3 regions of the Streptomyces sp. NPDC001843 genome follow, and region 1 is predicted to be linked to each of the others. Evidence: riboswitches for the same ligand, from Rfam matches in the RefSeq annotation. Region 1 holds a riboswitch; each other region holds the start of a gene.
The links. Region 1 has a riboswitch for cyclic di-AMP ahead of ACFYZQ_RS35410 (M23 family metallopeptidase). Riboswitches for the same ligand answer to the same signal wherever they lie in the genome.

Region 1 (6,645 bases):
GTGTAGTCGCGGGCGTCCTCCGGCAGACCGAGCGCGGCGTTGGCCTCGTACGTGTCGAGGCCCTGGTCCTGCAGGGCGTACGCGTCGAGCTTGTTGTAGAGGCCGATGCCGCGGCCCTCCTGACGGAGGTAGAGCAGGACGCCGCCGCGGTCGGCGATGCGTTCGACCGCCTCGCGCAGTTGGGGGCCGCAGTCGCAGCGGGCCGAGCCGAAGACGTCCCCGGTCAGGCACTCGGAGTGCAGGCGGACGAGCGGGACGGTGCCGGGGGCGGGGCTGCCGAGGACGACGGCCACGTGCTCCTGGCCGTCGGTCAGGCCGTGGAAGGTCACGAGGTCGGCGTCGACGCTGTAGCCGTCGTGGAAGCGCAGCGGTACCCGGACGCGGGCGCGCGGGGTGGCGGCGGGGGTGTCGGGCATGCGGGTTCTCCGGGTCCGGTGGTCAGGGCCGGGCTCTGCTTCAGATTTGAAGCAGTTCCACGCCGGGGACCCTACTACTGCTTCAATTTTGAAGCAACAGGTATTCGCGGCCCGGTCGCCGGGGCCCCGGTCAGGTACAGGAAGGGCCGGTCAGGAACAGGGAGGGGAGGACCGGCGCCGCCAGGGCACCTCGTCGGGTGCGGGCCGGACCGTCCCGTCGCCCTGGAGCGCCCGCACGATCCCCCCGCAGATCTCCTCGAGCTGCTCCACCTGCTCGGGTGTGAGGTGGTCGAAGAGCGACGCCCTTACGGTCTCGACGTGGCCCGGCGCCGTGCGCTCCAGCACGGCCATCCCCTCGTCCGTCAGGGCGGCGATGCTGCCCCGCTTGTCCCACCGGCAGTTCTCGCGCCGCACCAGTGCGTCCTTCTCCAGCCGCGTCACCGCGTAGGTCAGCCGGCTCCGGGTGATCTTCAGCGCCTCGGCGAGGTCGGTCATCCGCAGCCGGCGCTCCGGCGCCTCGGAAAGGGTGGCCAGGATGGAGTAGTAAAGGTGGGGCATGCCCGCGTCGTGCTGGAGCTGCCGGTCCAGCGCGTCCTCCAGGAGATGGGTCGCGGCCACGTATGCGCGCCAGGCGCGCTGCTCCTCGGGGGTGAGCCAGCGGGTCGTCATGCCACCAGTGTAAGTTTGTTTCAAACTTGAACCAAGATCCCGGATTCGCCGGATCCGGATCCACACCCGCCCGCCTCCCGAAGAGAGCGCGTCGATGCCCCGTCCGTACGTCCTGCTGTCCGCCGCCGTGTCCCTCGACGGGTACCTCGACGACACCGGCCCCGACCGGCTGCTGCTGTCCAGCCCGGCCGACTTCGACCGGGTCGACGAGGTACGGGCGTCCGTCGACGCGATCCTGGTCGGCGCCGGCACCATCCGCGCCGACAATCCGCGCCTGCTGGTCAACTCGCCCGAGCGCCGGGCGTCCCGGCTCGCCGCCGGGCAGGCGGAGTACCCCCTCAAGGTCACCGTCAGCGGCTCCGGCGACCTGGACCCGGCCGCGAACTTCTGGCACACCGGCGGCGAGAAGGTGGTGTACACCACGGACGAGGGCGCCGAGCGGGCCCGCGCCCTGTCCCTCGCGGCCGACGTCGTCCCGCTGGGCCCCGACCTCGACTGGCCCGCACTGCTCGAACACCTCTACGCGGGGCGCGGGGTGCGCCGCCTGATGGTCGAGGGCGGCGGCACCGTCCACACCCAGCTGCTCCGGCAGGGCCTGGCCGACGAACTGCAGCTCGTCCTGGCCCCCCTCCTGGTCGGCGACCCGGCCGCCCCCCGCCTCTTCGGACCCGGTGGCTACCAGTTCGGCCGCCTGCGGCTGCTGGAGACCCGCCGTATCGAGGACGTCGTCCTGATGCGCTACGAGCCGACCGCGCCCGGCACCGGCCCCTCGGCCGCCCCCGCCGACCGCCACTGGCTGCGGATCGCCTGCGAGCTGGCCGCGCTGTGCCCGCCCTCGGAGACGGCGTTCAGCGTCGGGGCGGTGGTCGTGGCCGCCGACGGCACGGAGCTCGCGCGCGGCCACTCGCGCGAAGGCGGTGACCCGGTGGTCCACGCGGAGGAGGCGGCGCTGGCCAGGATCCGGCCCGACGACCCCCGGCTGGCCGGCGCCACGGTGTACAGCAGCCTCGAACCGTGCGCCCGGCGGGCCTCCCGGCCGGCGCCGTGTGCCCGGTTGATCCTCGACGCGGGGGTGCGGCGGGTGGTCACGGCATGGCGGGAGCCGGACACCTTCGTCACCGGGGCCGACGGGAGTGGCGTGCTGGCGGCCGGGGGCGTGGACGTGGTCGTCGTGCCCGAGTACGAGGCGGCGGCGAAGGTGCCGAACCGGCACTTGCCGGGCTGAACGGAAAGCCGTGTGCGACCTGTCCCGCGGATGACGTACACTGGTGACACAACGACGCGGGGTGGAGCAGCTCGGTAGCTCGCTGGGCTCATAACCCAGAGGTCGCAGGTTCAAATCCTGTCCCCGCTACTGAAGGCTCAGGGCCGGAATCCAGCACAGGGATTCCGGCCCTGAGCGTTTTCGCGCCGCGGTAGCCCCCGGCAGTCCGCGGCAGCCCCGGGCAGTACCCGGCGGTTCCCGTCGGTATCCGGTCCCGTCGGTATCCGAACAGTGGTCAACTCGCCCGGTTTTCACCGGCCTTGGTGCGTAAGTCCTTCTGTGAAAACGCTAATGATCAAGCCAGATCTCTTGGAAACTGACGGGTAGGCCCATTAACGTTCGATAACGCAGCGCGGTCGTCCCAGCCGTCACCCGAGGCGGCTCCGTGCGCACGCGCCGAATCCCGAAAGGGAACCGGGGAACCACCACTTTGGGGTGAATCACGCGAATGCCGTTGTGAACTCGTCGAGTTCACGGCCGGTATACGCGCGTAGGAGACCTTCCTGCTCCGAACCCGTCAGCTAACCCGGTAGGCGTTACGGAAGGAAAGGAGCACGCCCGAGTGGCGTCCAACCCGCCTGCCCCCACAGCCCCGTTCGTGCCGAGCCGGCGCACCGACACATTCGGCTACGGCGAGTACCGCACCGACGAGGGCCCCTGGGAGGAGTGGAACCCCACCGCGGAGTCCCTCCGCCCGGAGCGCGGCCGGCACCGGGTCACCAAGCAGCGCGGCGGGGGACTCGCCCGCAGCTCCACCGTCCTGGGCGTCGGCGTCATCGCCGCCGTCGGCGCGGGCGGCATCGCCAGCGCCAACACCGGCAAGCCGCCGGTGTCCATATCCCTGCCCGACGTCTCCTCCGTCACCTCCCTGCTGGGCGATGACACGGACAGCGCGAAGGCCACCGCGGCCAGCCTGACCGACGTCGGCGTGGCAACCGCCGACAGCGACCAGGGCAGCACCGACGCCGGCGAGGCCCTGCGCAACCGGATCATGGCCCAGGCCGAGCTGCAGAAGAGCCAGGTCGACGGCAAGGCCACCGCCGCCGCCGTGGCCGCCGCCGGGAAGCAGTCCGCCGACGCGGCCGCCAAGGCGGAGCAGGAGGCCGCGGTCAAGGCCGCCGCCGCCAAGGAGAAGGCCGAGGCCGCCGTCAAGAAGCAGGCCGAGGCCGACCGCCTCGCCAAGCTGGCCGCGCAGTACACGCTGCCGACCTCCTCGTACACGCTCACCGGCACCTTCGGCCAGCCCGGCGCCATGTGGTCCTCCGGCTATCACACCGGCCTCGACTTCGCGGCGCCGACCGGCACGCTCATCAAGGCCATCCACAGCGGCACGATCACCGAGGCGGGCTGGGCCGGCGCCTACGGCTACCGCACGATCCTCACCCTCGACGACGGCACCGAGCTGTGGTTCTGCCACCAGTCCTCGATCAACGTGAAGGTCGGCCAGAAGGTCGGCACCGGTGAGGTCATCGGCCGCGTCGGCGCCACCGGCAACGTCACCGGCCCGCACCTCCACCTCGAGGTCCACCCCGACGGCCAGCCCACCGGCATCGACCCGATGGCGTGGCTGCACGGCAAGGGCCTCAACCCCTGACGGGCATCCGACAACCGCTGACGGGCACCCGACGCATCCACGAGGTGCCCGTCACCGCCGAGCGGAATGCGGGCCGCCGATCCGGTTGTTGAAGCGAAGCATGACTTCTCTTCGCAAGCTCGGCCCTTCCGACCTCGAGGTCTTCCCGCTCTCCCTCGGCGGCAACGTCTTCGGCTGGACCGCCGACGAGGCCCAGTCCTTCGCCGTCCTGGACGCCTACACGGCCGCCGGCGGCAACTTCGTCGACACCGCCGACTCCTACTCGGCGTGGGTCGACGGCAACGAGGGCGGTGAGTCCGAGACCATCATCGGCAACTGGGTGAAGGCCCGCGGCAACCGCTCCGACGTCGTCATCGCCACCAAGGTCAGCCAGCACCCGAAGTACCAGGGCCTGACCGCCGACAACATCAAGGCCGCGGCCGACGCGTCCCTGCGCCGTCTCGGGACCGACCACATCGACCTGTACTACACCCACTTCGACAAGACCGAGGTCCCCGTCGAGGAGATCATCGGGGCGCTCGACGAACTGGTCCGGGCGGGCAAGGTCCGCTACATCGCGGCCTCCAACATCACCCCCGAGCGCCTCCAGGAGTCCCTGGACTTCTCCGAGCGGGAGGGCCTCGCCCGGTACGTGGCGCTCCAGCCGCACTACAACCTGGTCTCGCGCGACACCTACGAGGGCCCCCTCAGGGACGTCACCGCACGTGCGGGCCTCGCCGTCGTGCCCTACTTCTCCCTCGCCTCCGGCTTCCTCACCGGCAAGTACCGCCCCGGTACGACCGTGGACAGCGCCCGGGCGGGCGGCGCCGCGAAGCACCTGGAGACCGAGCGGGGGCAGCGGGTCCTCACCGCCCTGGACGAGATCGCCGCCGCGCACGACGCCCCCGTGGCGACCGTGGCCCTCGCCTGGCTCGCCGCCCAGCCCACGGTGGCGGCCCCCATCGCCTCGGCCCGCACCCTGGACCAGCTGCCGGCGCTGCTGGGCGTGGCGGAGCTGGAGCTCACCCAGGAGGAACTGACCAGGCTCACCGAGGCGTCGGCGTGACCGGCTACGTGTCGGCGCAACCGGTCTACGTGCGGTACGGGTTGTAGGCGACCGGGTACGGCCCCGCCGGGTAGCCGTACCCGTACGCGCACTGCACCCCGTACACCGGCCAGGGTGTCGCGGCCACCGGAGCCGACGCCCTGGCCGCGTACTCCAGCGCGGGCCGCGCCACCTGCCGCCGGTGCCACAGCTCGGCCAGCAGCTCGCCCTCCCGTGCGACGAAGTCGGCCCCGGCCCGGCCGCGCCGCCCGCGGTGCCGCAGGAACGCCAGCGACGTGGCGTACGCCTCGTACTGCGCCACCGCCCGCGCCGCCGGCTTGCCGAGATGGTGACGGGCGTGGTCGCGGGCCATCCGACGGGCCTTCATCGAGCCCAGGGCGAACGGCTCGCCGGGACCCAGCCAGCCGGCTAGGACGTACGCCGGCAGTTCCTCGCGCACGGTCCGCAGCTCCCGCTGGCGGGTCCAGATCACCAGCCAGGTCAGCAGCCCGAACGCGGGCACCATGAACGTTCCGTACACGGCGAAGAAGCCGTACTCGCCGAAGGTCGAGGAGCCGTTCCAGAACGCGTGCATGCTCATCGCGAGCAGCAGCCCGCCCAGCGGCAGCAGCACCCGCCGCACGTGCTGCCGGGGGGCGGACAGGGCGGCGATGCCGAAGCCGATGCCGGTCAGGACGGTGAACAGGGGGTGCGCGAACGGGGACATGATGACGCGCACGAAGAACGTCGCGGCGGTGACGGAGGCGATGCCGCGGTCACCGGTGATCTGGTCGGTGCCGAAGGCGGTGCCGAGGTAGAGGATGTTCTCGGTGAAGGCGAAGCCGGTGGCCGTGATCCCGGCTATCACCACGCCGTCCACGATCCCGGTGAAGTCCCGTCTGCGGAACAGGAACACGAGCAGGACGGCGGCCGCCTTGGCGGACTCCTCCACGACGGGCGCTATGACGGTCGCGCCGAGGGTGTCCGCGCTGGACGGGTCGGCGGTCGCCGTGGCGATCCACTTGGTGGCGAAGCTGTTGGCGACGATGGCTATCAGCGCCGCCGCGCAGGCGCCCCACGCGAAGGCGAAGACGAGGTTCCGCCAGGGGCCGGGCTCCACCCGGTCCAGCCACCGGAAGGCGGCTATGAGCAGCGGGACGGGCAGTACGGCCAGGCCGAGCCCGACGAGGAACCCGTCCGTGCCGGTCTGCTGCCGCACGAGGGCGAGGATCACGAGCCCGGAGAGCGCGAGCAGGGTGATGAGCGCCCCGTACCGCACCCATCGCCGTTGCCACCAGTGCGGATGCCGCAGTGTTCCACCGGCGGGGCCTGCCGGGCCTTGGTGGCCTGGGGGCTGCGTCGGGTACGGGGGACTGGTGGCCACGGCATTAGCCCTAACGAGATCGACCGTCTTCTTACTGACTCCGGTTACTGACTCCGGTTACTGACTCCGGCTTCTCACTGCTTCCGGCTTCCTACTGACTCCGGTGCTGTACGCGGCGGAAGAGCAGATCATTCACCACATGTCCCTTCTCCAGGCCCTGCCCCTCGAAACGGGTCAGCGGCCGGAAGCCGGGACGGGGCGCGAAACCGCCGTCGGGCCGGGTGTTCTCGAAGTCCGGGTGCGCGGTCAGCACGTCGAGCATCTGCTCGGCGTACGGCTCCCAGTCGGTCGCGC
Region 2 (6,645 bases), on a different contig from region 1:
GGCCAGCTCCGCGTCCCCGGGCGACGCCTCCCTGATGGCCGGTATCGCGGTCACCACGACCGCGTCGCACGTGTCGTCGGCCAGCGCCTCGGACAACGCCCTGTGGAAGTCCTCCGCCGAGGCCTCCGTCGTCAGATCGAGCGGCCGCGAGGGCCGCAGTCCCTCCGCGAGGCACTGGTCGTACGTCAGCAGGCCCAGCGACTCCGAGTTCCCGAGGATCGCCACCCGCGGTCCCGGGGGCAGCGGTTGCCGGGCGAGCAGCAGCCCCGCGTCGACCAGCTCGGTGATCGTGTCGACCCGGATCACCCCGGCCTGCCTGAGCAGCGCGGACACGGTCGCGTGCGGCAGCCGGGTGGCCCGTACCGCATGCCCCTGCGGAGCGGAGCCGGCGCCCTGGACCACCACCAGCGGCTTGGCCGCGGCGGTCCGCCGGGCCAGCCGGTTGAACTTGCGGGGGTTGCCGATGGACTCCAGGTACATGAGGACGACGTCGGTGTCCGGGTCGTCGTACCAGTACTGCAGGACGTCGTTGCCGGAGACGTCCGCGCGGTTGCCGGACGACACGAAGGTGGACACGCCCGTGACACCGGTGACGCCTCCGCCGCGCCGGTGCAGCCGGGACAGCAGCGCGATACCGATGGCACCCGACTGGGCGAACAGCCCGATGCGGCCGGGGCGCGGCATCTCGGGGGCGAGGGAGGCGTTGAGCCGGACGTCCGGCGAGGTGTTGATGATCCCGAAGGCGTTCGGACCGATGATCCGCATGCCGTACGTGCGGGCCTGCCGGACGAGTGCGCGCTGCCGTTCGCGCCCGTCGGGCCCGGCCTCCGCGTACCCGGCGGAGAGCACGACGAGGCCCTGCACACCGTGCTCGCCGCACTCCGCGACCACCTCGGGCACGTGTTCGGCGGGCACGGCCACGACCGCCAGGTCCACGGGGCCGTCGACGTCCCGCACCGAGCGGTACGCGGGCACGCCGTCGACCTCCTTGAGGTCCTCGGGGAAGGCCCGGTTCACGGCGTACAGGTGTCCGGTGTAGCCGGCGGCCCGGAGGTTGCCGAGCACTCCGCGCCCCACTCCCCCGGGCGTGCGCCCGGCACCGACCACGGCGACCGCCCCGGGCACCAGCAGCCGCCGGACCGAGCGCGCCTCGGCGCGCTGCTCCCGCGCGTACTGGACGGCGAGCGAGCGGTCGGTGGGTTCGAGGTCGAACTCCAGGCGTACGACGCCGTCTTCGAAGCTGCGTTTCTGGGTGTACCCGGCGTCCGTGAACACCTTGATCATCTTGGTGTTGGCGGGGAGCACCTCGGCGGCGAAGCGGCGGATACCGCGCTCGCGCGCGACGGCCCCGATGTGTTCCAGCAGGGCGGAGGCGACCCCGCGGCCCTGGTGCGCGTCCTGCACCAGGAAGGCGACCTCGGCCTCGTCGGAGGGCGCGGAGGCGGGCATGCCGTCGGCGTCGATGCGGTCATAGCGTACGGTGGCGATGAACTCGCCGCCGACCGTGGCCGCGAGTCCCACCCGGTCCACAAAGTCGTGGTGCGTGAAGCGGTGGACGTCCTTGGCGGACAGGCGCGGGTACGGAGCGAAGAAGCGGTAGTACTTCGACTCGTCCGAGACCTGTTCGTAGAAGCTGACCAGCCGGTCGGCGTCATCGACGGTGATGGGCCGGATGCGCGCGGTGCCGCCGTCGCGCAGCACCACGTCCGCCTCCCAGTGGGCGGGGTACTCGTGCCGGTCCTGCCGGTCCGCCGGGGTCTGCATGGGCCCCAGAGTACGGCTCGCGTCCGACAACGGCGCGAGGCAGTCTGTGGAGGACGGCGTCGGATCGAGGCCGCGATCCGACGCCGGCTCCGGACGGGACGAAGCACCGTCCGGGGATGCTTCGTGAATATGGGAAACTGGTCTAGACAACAGAGCGGTCTAGGCAACACCGAGAACTGAAGGGCAGCAACACATGGCTGAGCGCCGCGTCAACGTCGGCTGGGCCGAGGGCCTCCACGCCCGCCCCGCCTCCATCTTCGTCCGAGCCGCCACGGCCGCAGGCGTGCCGGTGACGATCGCCAAGACCGGCGGCACTCCGGTCAACGCGGCCTCCATGCTGGCCGTCCTCGGCCTCGGCGCCCAGGGCGGCGAGGAGATCGTCCTCGCCTCCGACGCCGAGGGTGCGGACGCCGCCCTGGACCGTCTGGCGAAGCTGGTCTCCGAGGGGCTCGAGGAGCTGCCCGAGACCGTCTGAGCCCCGGACCGCACAGAACGGCGGAGCCGCGTCGCCCCTTTCGGGCGGCGCGGCTCCGCCGTTTCTCCGGGAATTCCGGAGCGCACCACGAATTCGGGCAGGGGGAAATACACCTCGCCGAATTACCCTTCTTTGTATACGGCGCCCGTGTTAATGCCGCAGGCTCGACATGTTTACGGCTTGTTGCGAAGTCCTCACACGTTCCGGGCGGTCGGCGGTACCCGGGAAACGCAGCCGGTGGGCGGCCGTCGCCCGCTCGGTGTGCAGCGCCGTGATCGCCCGCGCGCGCTCGCCGTCGCCGCGCGCCACCGCGTCCACGATGGCGCCGTGCTCCGCCCAGGACTCCACCGGGTCGGCGGGTGCCTCCACCGCGTACATCCAGGCGATCTTGTGCCGCAGCTGGGTGAGCACGGAGGTCAGTGCGTGGCTGCCGGACGCCTGGGCGAGCGTCTCGTGGAACCAGCCGCCCAGGGAGCGCAGATCCTCGCTGCTGCCCCTGCGGGCCCGCTCCTGCCCCAGTCTCACCAGGCCGCGCAGCACCTTGAGGTGGGCCTCCGTGCGCCGCTGGGCGGCGCGGGCGGCGCCGAGCGGCTCCATCAGCACGCGCATCTCCAGCAGGTCGGCGGCCTCCTGCTCGGTCGGTTCGGCGACGCACGCGCCCGCGTGCCGCCGGGTCACCACGAAGCCCTCGGCCTCCAGGGTGCGCAGGGCCTCGCGGACGGGGACGCGCGAGACGCCGTAGCGGCGGGCGAGGAGTTCCTCGGTGAGCCGGCCGCCGCGCTCGTAGACACCGGCCACGATGTCGTCCCGGATCGCCGTGCATACCGAGTGCGCCGGAATACGCATACCGACCTCCGCCAATAATCCCCGTGAAACGCCGCCGATTGGCGCCCGTTCCGTGACTCTATTGCAATGGGCGGGAATTTCCGACGGCGGGTCGGAATCCATGGAGTTTTTTTGGACAGCGGAGGCCTGCACGGAGGCGCGGAAACCACGAAAGCCCCGGCTGTGGGGCCGGGGCTTCGGGTGGGGGGTGGAGCTTGGGGGATCTTGGGGGGGCGATCCCGGGTCAGACGTTCACGCCGTGCTTGCGGAGGTAGGCGATGGGGTCGACGTCCGAACCGTAGTCGGGGCCGGTGCGGGCCTCGAAGTGGAGGTGCGGCCCGGTGGTGTTGCCGGTCGAGCCGGACAGACCGATCTGCTGGCCCGGGGTGACCTTCTGGCCGACCGAGACACCGATGGACGACAGATGGCCGTACTGGGTGTACATGCCGTCGGCCATCTTGATCACGATCTCGTTGCCGTACGCCCCGCCCCAGCCGGTGGACACCACGGTGCCGGAGCCGACCGCGTGGACGGCGGTGCCGCTCGCGGCGTGGAAGTCGATACCGGTGTGCGAGCCGGACGACCACAGGGAGCTGCTGGCCTGGTAGCCGGTGGAGACGTACGAGCCGGTGATCGGCGCGACGAACGCGTTCAGCCGCTTGCGCTCGGCCGCACGGGCCGCCCGCGCCTTGGCCTCCTGGGCCGCCTCGCGCGCCTTCTGCGCCTGCTCGGCGGCCTTCTTGCGCGCGGCCTCCTCGGCCGCCTTCCGCTCGGCGGCCTCCTTCTGGGCGTCGGCCTGGGCGTCGATCTGCTGGGGCACCGAGTCGCTGATGGTGATGACCGGGGTGAGGGCGGTCTGCTCGGGTGCGGGCGCGGGCTCGGCGGCGAGCGCCGGAGCGGCGAGGGTGCCGATGGCGCCCGTGGTGGCGAGGGCCGCGACGCCCGCGGCGCGGGCGGTGGTGCGGTGCATCCGGCTGGGACGGCGGTGCTTCCCGGTGGCGCGGGTGAACGCCATGAAGTGGCTGGTCCTTTCCTTCCTTCTCGCCTACCGGGTTAGCTGACGGGTTCGGAGCAGGAAGGTCTCCTACGGGCCCCCTCGCGGTGTGCGCGGGCGTCCGATTCACCCCAAGGGACGGTGGGTCCCCGGCTCCCCTGGCTCGCGCCGTACGGGGACTCGGCGATGACTGTCCGGTGCCGCGGATGCGGCGCGATGCCTGACGAACAGCCCGGATGACGCTAAGCGGCGCACCTTTCAATCCTCAAACGCAACACGGTTTTTGTAGCGCATCCCACAGGGCAGACAGGCAACCTCTGCCCCAATTCGGACATCCTGCAGAGACTTCGGAAACACCGCGGGACCCTGGCGATCCATCGGTCACCAGGGCCCCACGCGCGCGTGCCGCTGTCGCACGGCTGCCGGGCTTGCCGGCCTTGCCGGTTACTCGGCGGCCACGACGGAGACCTCGCCGACGCCGAGCGCCTCGACCGGCTCCTTGATCTGTGCCGCGTCTCCGACCAGGACCGTCACCAGCCGGTCCACCGGGAAGGCGTTGACGACCGCCGCGGTGGCCTCCACCGTGCCGGTCGCGGCGAGCTGCCGGTACAGCGTCGCCTGGAAGTCGTCGGGCAGGTGCTGCTCGACCTGGTCGGCCAGCGTGCTCGCCACGGCGGCCGCCGTCTCGTACTTCAGCGGCGCCACCCCGACGAGGTTCTGCACGGCCACGTCGCGCTCCGCGTCGGTGAGCCCCTCCGCGGCGAGCGTGCGCAGCACCGTCCACAGGTCCTGCAGCGCGGGACCGGTGTTCGGGGTGTCCACCGAGCCGCTGATGGCGAGCATCGAGGCGCCCTCGCCCTCGGGGCCGGACCTCAGGACCTGGCCGAACGCGCGCACGCCGTAGGTGTAGCCCTTCTCCTCGCGCAGCACACGGTCCAGGCGGGAGGTGAGGGTGCCGCCGAGGCAGTAGGTGCCGAGCACCTGGGCGGGCCACACCCGGTCGTGCCGGTCGGGGCCGACACGGCCGATGAGCAGCTGGGTCTGGACGGCGCCCGGACGGTCGACGATGACGACGCGTCCGGTGTCGTCGGCGGTCACCGGCGGCACCGGGCGGGGCTGGGCCAAGGAGCCCTGCCAGACGCCCAGGGTCTCGCCGAGCAGCGCGTCCAGATCGATGCCGGTCAGGTCACCGACCACCACGGCGGTGGCGGTGGCGGGCCGCACGTGCCGGTCGTAGAAGGCGCGGACGGCCGCCGAGTCGATCTTGGCGACGGTGTCCTCGGTGCCCTGGCGCGGCCGGGACATGCGCGAGGTCGCCGGGAAGAGCTGCCGCGACAGCTCCTTGGCGGCGCGGCGGGAGGGGTTGGCCAGCTCGTGCGGGATCTCGTCGAGGCGGTTGCGCACCAGCCGCTCGACCTCGCCGTCGGCGAACGCGGGCGCCCTGAGCGCGTCGGCCAGCAGCCCGAGCCCCTTGGCCAGGCGGGAGGCCGGGACCTCCAGGCTGAGGCGGACGCCGGGGTGGTCGGCGTGCGCGTCGAGCGTGGCGCCCGCCCGCTCGAGCTCGGCGGCGAACTCCTCGGCCGAGTGCTTGTCGGTGCCCTCGGAGAAGGCCCGGGCCATGATCGTGGCGACGCCGTCCAGGCCGGCCGGCTCGGCGTCCAGGGGCGCGTCCAGGAGCACCTCGACGGCGACGACCTGCTGGCCGGGGCGGTGGCAGCGCAGGACGGTCAGGCCGTTGTCGAGCGCGCCGCGCTCGGGGGCCGGGAACGCCCACGGCCTGGCCTCGCCCGCCTGGGGCTGCGGGTGGAACTCCATAGCGGCGAGCTCGCTCACTTGCCGGCCTCCTCGTTCGCGTTCTGGTCGGCGTCCGCTTCCACGGTGGCCTCGGACTCCGGGTCCTCGGGTACGTCCACGTCCTCGGTCTCCTCGGCGGCCTCCGCGGAGACCGGCTCGTAGACGAGCACCGCGCGGTTGTCGGGGCGCAGGCGGGCCTTGGCGACCTCCTGGACCTCCTCGGGGGTCACCTCGAGGACACGCTGGACGGCCGTGAGGGCGAGCTGCGGGTCGCCGAAGAGGACCGCGTACCGGCACAGTTCGTCGGCGCGGCCAGCGACCGTGCCCAGCCGGTCCAGCCACTCGCGCTCCAACTGGGCCTGGGCGCGCTCCATCTCCTCGGGCGTGGGGCCCTCTTCGGCGAACCGGGCGAGCTCCTCGTCGATCGCGCTCTCGATGACCGGCACCTCGACGTCGCCGGAGGTCTTCACGTCCAGCCACCCCAGGGAGGGCGCCCCGGCCAGCCGCAGCAGCCCGAACCCGGCCGTGACCGCCGTGCGGTCCCGTCGTACGAGCCGGTTGTAGAGGCGGGAGGACTCGCCGCCGCCGAGGACGGTGAGCGCCAGGTCGGCCGCGTCGCACGCGCGCGTACCGTCGTGCGGGAGCCGGTAGGCGGCCATCAGGGCGCGCGCCGGGACCTCCTCCACGACGACCTCACGCAGCTGCTCGCCGATGACCTCCGGCAGCGAGCCGTCGCGCGGCTGGGGCTTGCCGTCGTGGGAGGGGATGGAGCCGAAGTACCGCTCGATCCAGG
Region 3 (6,645 bases), on a different contig from region 1:
ATCTCCTTCATCACGCCGTCGGCCTCGAGCGTGCCGATCGCCGAGGCGGCACGCGGGCACGTCAGGTAGTACAGCGTCGGGAAGGGCGTGCCGTCGGGCAGCCGCGGGGCCGTCTCGACGACGTCCGGCTGCCCGCAGGGGCACCGGTGCGCGATGGCGCGCAGTCCGCGCGGCGGCCGGCCGAGCTGCTGCCTGAAGGCCTCGACGTCGGCGTCGGTGGGCTCGGTGCGCGGGGTGGAGGGAGGGGGCGTTTCCATGCCTGTACGAAAGTCTCTCTGTCGTGTCACTGGTCGGAGGCGTCGGACTTGTCGACCCCGTCCCAGACGTTCGCGTACCAGGGGCGGTCGGCCGCCACCAGATCGGCGCGCGCCTGCTTGGCCGCGTCGGGGTCGATCACGACGTATCCGGTCTCCCCCGGCATCACGTAGTGCAGCCGCCGCCGGATCTGCTGTTCGGCGTAGGCGTCGTCCTTCCACCGCGCCTTGAGGTCGCGCAGCTCTTCGACCCGCTGCTCGGCCTGCTGCTTCTGCCGCTGCAGGTCGGCGATCTGGGCGCGCTGCGAGACGTACTGCCGCATCGGGTAGGCCAGGGCCACCACCATGGTGCAGACCACGAGGGCGAGCAGCGCGGCCCGGCTGGTGAGCCGGGAGCGGCGGGCCTGCCGTTTGGTCTGGGAGCGGTAGACCCGGGCCGCGGTCTGCTCGCCGAGCAGCCGGATCCTGGTCGCGGTGGAGAAACGGTCCCGTTCCTTCGCGGCCATCTGGCTCTCCGCCTCCCCTGGGTGCTTCCTACGTGCGTACGTCCCCGGACACGGTACGGGACCGGGTACGGGGACGTACGTACGACTGGCTGTCGCTTGACCCTGGCGGGGTCAGCCCTTGGAGATCGCGCCCTTGAACCGCGGGAACGCGCTGCGGCCCGCGTACACCGCCGCGTCGTCGAGGATCTCCTCGATGCGCAGCAGCTGGTTGTACTTGGCGACGCGCTCGGAGCGGGCCGGGGCGCCGGTCTTGATCTGGCCGCAGTTGGTGGCGACGGCGAGGTCGGCGATGGTGACGTCCTCGGTCTCACCCGAGCGGTGCGACATCATGCACTTGAAGCCGTTGCGCTGGGCCAGCTCGACGGCGTCCAGGGTCTCGGTCAGCGAGCCGATCTGGTTGACCTTGACCAGCAGGGCGTTGGCGGTGCCCTCCTCGATGCCGCGGGCCAGGCGCTCCGGGTTGGTGACGAACAGGTCGTCGCCGACCAGCTGGACCTTGTCGCCGAGCTTGTCGGTGATGACCTTCCAGCCGGCCCAGTCGTCCTCGAACAGCGGGTCCTCGATGGAGACCAGCGGGTAGGAGGCGACGAGCTCCTCGTAGTACTCCGTCATCTCGGCGGCGGAGCGGGACTTGCCCTCGAACTCGTACGTGCCGTCCTTGTAGAACTCGGACGCGGCGACGTCGAGCGCGAGCGCGATCTGCTCGCCCGGGACGTAGCCGGCCTGCTTGATCGCCTCGAGGATGAGGTCGAGGGCGGCGCGGTTGGACTCCAGGTTCGGGGCGAAGCCGCCCTCGTCACCGAGGCCCGTGGACAGGCCCTTGGCCTTCAGGACCTTCTTCAGGGTGTGGTAGACCTCGGCACCCCAGCGCAGCGCCTCGGAGAAGGACTCCGCGCCGATCGGGGCGATCATGAACTCCTGGATGTCCACGTTGGAGTCGGCGTGCGAGCCGCCGTTCAGGATGTTCATCATCGGCACCGGCAGCAGGTGCGCGTTCGGGCCGCCCAGGTAGCGGAAGAGGGGGAGGTCGCTGGCCTCGGAGGCGGCGTGGGCGACGGCGAGCGAGACGCCGAGGATGGCGTTGGCGCCGAGCGAGCCCTTGTTGTCGGTTGCGTCCAGGTCGAACATCGCCTGGTCGATCAGGCGCTGCTCGGTGGCGTCGTAGCCGACCAGCTCCGGGCCGATCTGCTCGATGACGGCGAGGACGGCCTTCTCCACGCCCTTGCCGAGGTAGCGGTTCGGGTCACCGTCGCGGAGCTCGATGGCCTCGAAGGCGCCCGTGGAGGCGCCGGACGGGACGGCGGCACGACCCGTGCTGCCGTCGTCGAGGCCGACCTCGACCTCGACCGTGGGGTTGCCTCGGGAGTCCAGGATTTCCCGGGCTACGACGACGTCGATGGACGGCACGAGCATCTCCTTCTTGGATGTGACGCTGGAAGTGCGGGGCTGTCTGCCTTGCGGCTGGGCCTTGCGACTAGAGCCTAACCGTCCCCGGGGCGTCGGCAGCCGACCGACCGCCCCGTGGACACGGTGACCGTACACATTGTTCCTTGTCGGAACAAAGGGTGGGGTGAAGAGAAACCCCGGGGGAACGAAAAACCCCGCCCCGGTGCGTACGGGGGAACACGCACCGGAGCGGGGAGCCCGTGAGGGCGGGGGCGACCCTTACCTGGCCCCCACTATGGGAGCCAGGGTTATGAGGGCGCTGTGGTTCGGGTAAGGACCAGGTGTCACTTGAGGTGCAGCTGCTGGCCCGGGTAGATGACGTTGGCGTCGTCGATGATGTCCTTGTTCAGCTGGAACAGCTTCTCCCAGCCGCCGGCGACGTGGTGCTTCGCGGCGATCGAGCTGAGGGTGTCACCCGTGACGACCTTGTACTCGCCGTCGCCCTTCTCGACCTTCTTGCCGGTCGGGGTGGTGACGGTCTTCTTGGGCGTCGACCGCACCTCGGAGCGGTTGGCCGCCTGCTGGTCGGTCGAGCGGGTGGTGGTGCCGTTCGACGAGGAGCCGGCGGAGCTCGACGAGCTGCTGGAGCTGCTGGAGCTGCTGGAGCCGCTATAGGTGGCGCCGGACAGCCCCTTGCCGCAGACCGGCCAGGCGCCCTTGCCCTGCGCGGCGAGGACCTTCTCGGCGATCTCGATCTGCTGGGACTTGCTGGCCTGGTTGGCCTGCGGGGCGTACTTGGTGCCGCCGTACGCGGCCCAGGTGGAGGCGGAGAACTGCAAACCGCCGTAGTAGCCGTTGCCGGTGTTGATGGACCAGTTACCGCCGGACTCGCACTGGGCGACCGAGTCCCACTCGGAGGCAGTGGCGGCGGAGGCGCTGCCGGACGCCATCAGCGGGGCGGCGACGGCGGCGCCGGTGACACCGGCGACAGCGATGGCGCGGACGGCCTTGGACGGACGACGGTGCTTGCCCTTGCCGGAAAACAGCATGGATCGATCCCCTCACCGACGCCTGCGAGGTGAGCTGTCGGGTTCGGGCCGGTTGAGTTGCCCGGCCGCACCTCGCGTGGTTCTCGTGCGAGACGCGGCTCCACCCCTAGCCGTTTCCGTCGGTCTGTCGACCTCCGGACCCGGCGCCTACCTTGGGTCCCCCGCTCCTGCCTACGGCGCTTGACGCGACGACTGTTCCCGGGCAGCCGCTGGCAGGATTCGGCGTTGCGGCAGCCGGGGCTCGCGTTGGCGAGCGGTCATGACCGTAGACATGCGATCCGCCGGATTTCAAAGACGATCAGGGCTTCTGAGACTCATCCCACACTTTCACCAAACCGGACAATCAAGCCTAAAACGGGGCGTCAACTACCCCTGTTTTCAACCGTTTTCGGCGCTGAGTTCCAACGTCTGACCGGGGGCGATGTTGTTCGGGTCGGTGCCGATGGCGTCCTTGTTGGCGGAGTAGAGCGCCCGCCATCCACCCTCGAGGTCGAGGGAGTCGGCGATGGAGGCCAGGGTGTCGCCGGCGTGGACGGTGTAGTCACGTGCGGCGTGACGGCCGGAAGAGGGAGCCGTCTGGCTTTTTGTCACGTTTTCCTCCGCACTGCCGCCTCGATGGCGGCCACCGCTGATAGCCCCGGTGTCGACGAGGCTCCAGGAACCTCCCGTCTGCCATGAATTGTCCGAGTCGTCGACCTCGGGGGTCGACGCGGACGAACCGCTGGCGCCCTGCGAGTTCCCGGAGCCGGAAGATGTCGACTTGTCCGGCTTGCCGGAACCGGAGGAGCTGTCCGCGGCGCCGGTCCCCTTGCTCGAGCCCGGCGAGGGCGAGGGTTCCGACGAGGGGCCGGAATCGGACGACCCGGATGAACCGGACGCGGAATTCGAGGAATCGGCGGAATTCCCGGAAGGCGCGGACCCCTTGGAACCGGATGATTCAGATGAACCGGATGAACCAGATGAGCCGGTTGAATGGGAGGAGTTGCCGGAATCGGATGATCCGGAGTCTCCGACACCCGTGTCGACGTCCACCGAACCGGAATTCGACGTGAGACCGGAAAGCAGGGCACAGGTGGCCCAGGGCTTGGTGCCCAGGTCGGCGAGGATCTTTTCGGCGACCGCGATCTGCTGCGAGCGGCTGGCCTCTTCGGGGCTGGAGGCGTACTCGAGGCCGCCGTGGTTGTCCCAGTCGTCCTGGGAGATCTGCAGGCCGCCGTAGTAGCCGTTGCCGGTGTTGGCGCTCCAGGAGCCGCCGCTCTCGCACTCTGCGACCTTGTCCCAGGTGGTCCCGTCGGCCGCGTTCGCGGCGGATGCGCCCATCAGCGGGATGGCGATTGCGGAGCCGGTCACTCCGGCCGCGACGAGGAGAGCCGGAGCCTGACGGGGGCGACGGTGGCGACCGTTCCCGGAGAGCATGCGGTGACCTTTCGCAAGACAGCAGTGACCCAGCGCGGCGAATACCGTGAGGCACCGCGCTGACGAGTGAACGTATCGGCAGACGATCACTTGTCACAAGTTAATGCCGCGCAGATCACGTGAAGATCACAGAGTTGAACGCCGGTCACTTTTTGTGGTGGCCGCCCTGCTTTTCAGCCGATTGCGGGGCGGGTGTGAACTCCACGGGCAAGGTGCGCAGTCCACGCATGATGAGTCCGCCGCGCCAGCGCAAATCGGTTTCTTCCACCGCGAGTCGGAGGTCGGGGACACGGGTGAGGAGGGTGGCGAGCGCGGTCTGGGCCTCCAGCCGGGCGAGCGGGGCGCCGAGGCAGTAGTGGATGCCGTGGCCGTAGCCGAGGTGCTGATTGTCACGGCGTGTGAGGTCGAGGACGTCCGGGTCGGCGAACCGCTCGGGATCCCGGTCCGCCGCCGCCAGCACCACGAGGACGGGGTCGCCGGGTGCGATGTCCTGTCCGCCGATGGTGAGGGGCCGGGTGGCGAACCGCCAGGTGGCCAGTTCCACCGGGCCGTCGTAGCGCAGGAGTTCCTCGACCCCGGTCTCCAGGAGGCCCCGTTCGCCGCGTTCGAGGGAGGTCTGCAGCCGCTGCCGCTGTCCGGGGTGGGTGAGCAGGGCGTAGGTGCCGTTGCCGATCAGGTTGACCGTGGTCTCGAAACCGGCGAACAGGAGGATGAAGGCCATGGCGGCGGCCTCGTTCTCGGTGAGGTGCTCACCGTGGTCGGAGGCGCGGATGAGACCGGAGATGAGGTCCTCGCCCGGTGCCGGCTCGGCCGGGAGCGCCTCCCTTTTCTTGTGGATCAGCTCGGCGAGGTAGCCCCGCATCTTCTTCACCGACCGCGCCACCCCGCCACGCGGGCCTCCGCCGTGCCGGATCATCATCCCCGCCCAGTCCCGGAAGTCGTCCTGGTCCTCTGCCGGGACGCCGAGCAGGTCGCAGATGGCGTAGATGGGGAGCGGGAAGGCGAACTCGTGGATGAGGTCGGCGGAGCCCTTCGTGACGAACCGGTCGATGAGGTGGTCGGTCAACTGCTGCACGCGGGGGGCGAACTCGGCGACACGGCGAGGTGTGAAGGCCTTGGAGACGAGTCTGCGCAGCCGGGTGTGGTCCGGCGGGTCGATGTTGAGCAGATGCGTCATCAGCTCGGCCTTGCGTTCACCGGGGATCCCGGTCTTGCCCTTGGCGTGCTCCGGCTCGTCGTGGTGCGCCGGGTTCTTGGACAGCCGCTGGTCGGCCAGGGCCTGCTTGGCGTCGGCGTACCGGGTGACCAGCCAGGCCTCCACCCCGCTGGGGAGGGTCGTCCGGCGCACGGGCTCTGTGTCGCGGAGCTGCGCATACGTGGGGTAGGGGTTCGCCGCGAACTCCCACGAGAAGAGTTCGGGTAGGCGAGGCTCGTCATGGTGCATGGCCTGACCCTATGCAGCGATCCGCAGCGCACCTCTATATAGGGAACCAGCAGACGAAAGCTCCCTCCGCCTCGGGGGGAAACGGAGGGTCATCGTCCGCCCCGAGCAGTCCAAGCGTGGTGGACCTGACTCAGGTCACTAGCAGAGGGCCGGCCTCACCCGGCACCGGACACCTCCGCTGCGCCCACCGCGAGCCAGGCGCACGGGCGCCCAGTCCGTGGGTCTATGGGGTTTCTGCCTCAGGCTTGTCGTTGTACTGCGGGAGGAAGCGCCAACCCGTCCGCCGGACAACGCGGTAGCGGTCGTGTCTAGGGTTTGGCTTGAAGTGCTCGCGGGCCCATGTCTGGGCTTCACTGATGGGGTCAATGCCTACGAAGTCAATGCAGGACGCGCACTCAACCCACCGCCGGAACGGGAGGTTGTCGACGACGAGCCGGTCACCCACTTCCACTTCCGGGACCGCGTAGCTCCTCACTTCGGACGTCACGCAGTCGCCTCCCCGAGTGATGTCGCGCCATCTCGACACGCAGGTCCGACGCTTTCGACGGGTTGTAGCTCGGGTCGTCAGGGTCTTCCGCACTGGCGATCGG

Region 2: it holds a riboswitch for cyclic di-AMP, as region 1 does, so the genes downstream of both, ACFYZQ_RS19230 (M23 family metallopeptidase) here and ACFYZQ_RS35410 (M23 family metallopeptidase) in region 1, are expected to answer to the same signal.
Region 3: it holds a riboswitch for cyclic di-AMP, as region 1 does, so the genes downstream of both, ACFYZQ_RS23840 (transglycosylase family protein) here and ACFYZQ_RS35410 (M23 family metallopeptidase) in region 1, are expected to answer to the same signal.

What each region holds. Positions count from the first base shown of each region.
Region 1 covers NZ_JBIATQ010000019.1:99,732-106,376, forward strand. The annotation lists gene ribA (GTP cyclohydrolase II) at 1-416, opposite strand, end outside; gene ACFYZQ_RS35395 (MarR family winged helix-turn-helix transcriptional regulator) at 567-1,085, opposite strand; gene ACFYZQ_RS35400 (dihydrofolate reductase family protein) at 1,180-2,310, shown strand; tRNA gene ACFYZQ_RS35405 (tRNA-Met) at 2,366-2,439, shown strand; cyclic di-AMP (ydaO/yuaA leader) riboswitch at 2,734-2,900, shown strand; gene ACFYZQ_RS35410 (M23 family metallopeptidase) at 2,912-3,943, shown strand; gene ACFYZQ_RS35415 (aldo/keto reductase) at 4,044-4,988, shown strand; gene ACFYZQ_RS35420 (PrsW family intramembrane metalloprotease) at 5,014-6,351, opposite strand; gene trmB (tRNA (guanosine(46)-N7)-methyltransferase TrmB) at 6,443-6,645, opposite strand, start outside.
Region 2 covers NZ_JBIATQ010000007.1:118,417-125,061, reverse strand. The annotation lists gene ACFYZQ_RS19245 (GNAT family N-acetyltransferase) at 1-1,764, opposite strand, end outside; gene ACFYZQ_RS19240 (HPr family phosphocarrier protein) at 1,958-2,239, shown strand; gene ACFYZQ_RS19235 (GntR family transcriptional regulator) at 2,390-3,085, opposite strand; gene ACFYZQ_RS19230 (M23 family metallopeptidase) at 3,309-4,079, opposite strand; cyclic di-AMP (ydaO/yuaA leader) riboswitch at 4,093-4,254, opposite strand; gene ACFYZQ_RS19225 (M16 family metallopeptidase) at 4,503-5,891, opposite strand; gene ACFYZQ_RS19220 (M16 family metallopeptidase) at 5,888-6,645, opposite strand, start outside.
Region 3 covers NZ_JBIATQ010000009.1:269,730-276,374, reverse strand. The annotation lists gene ACFYZQ_RS23855 (DUF501 domain-containing protein) at 1-257, opposite strand, end outside; gene ACFYZQ_RS23850 (septum formation initiator family protein) at 284-760, opposite strand; gene eno (phosphopyruvate hydratase) at 872-2,173, opposite strand; gene ACFYZQ_RS23840 (transglycosylase family protein) at 2,491-3,195, opposite strand; cyclic di-AMP (ydaO/yuaA leader) riboswitch at 3,200-3,384, opposite strand; gene ACFYZQ_RS23835 (transglycosylase family protein) at 3,574-4,611, opposite strand; gene ACFYZQ_RS23830 (cytochrome P450) at 4,757-6,055, opposite strand; gene ACFYZQ_RS23825 (hypothetical protein) at 6,279-6,542, opposite strand; partial or broken gene ACFYZQ_RS23820 (transposase) at 6,645-6,645, shown strand, end outside.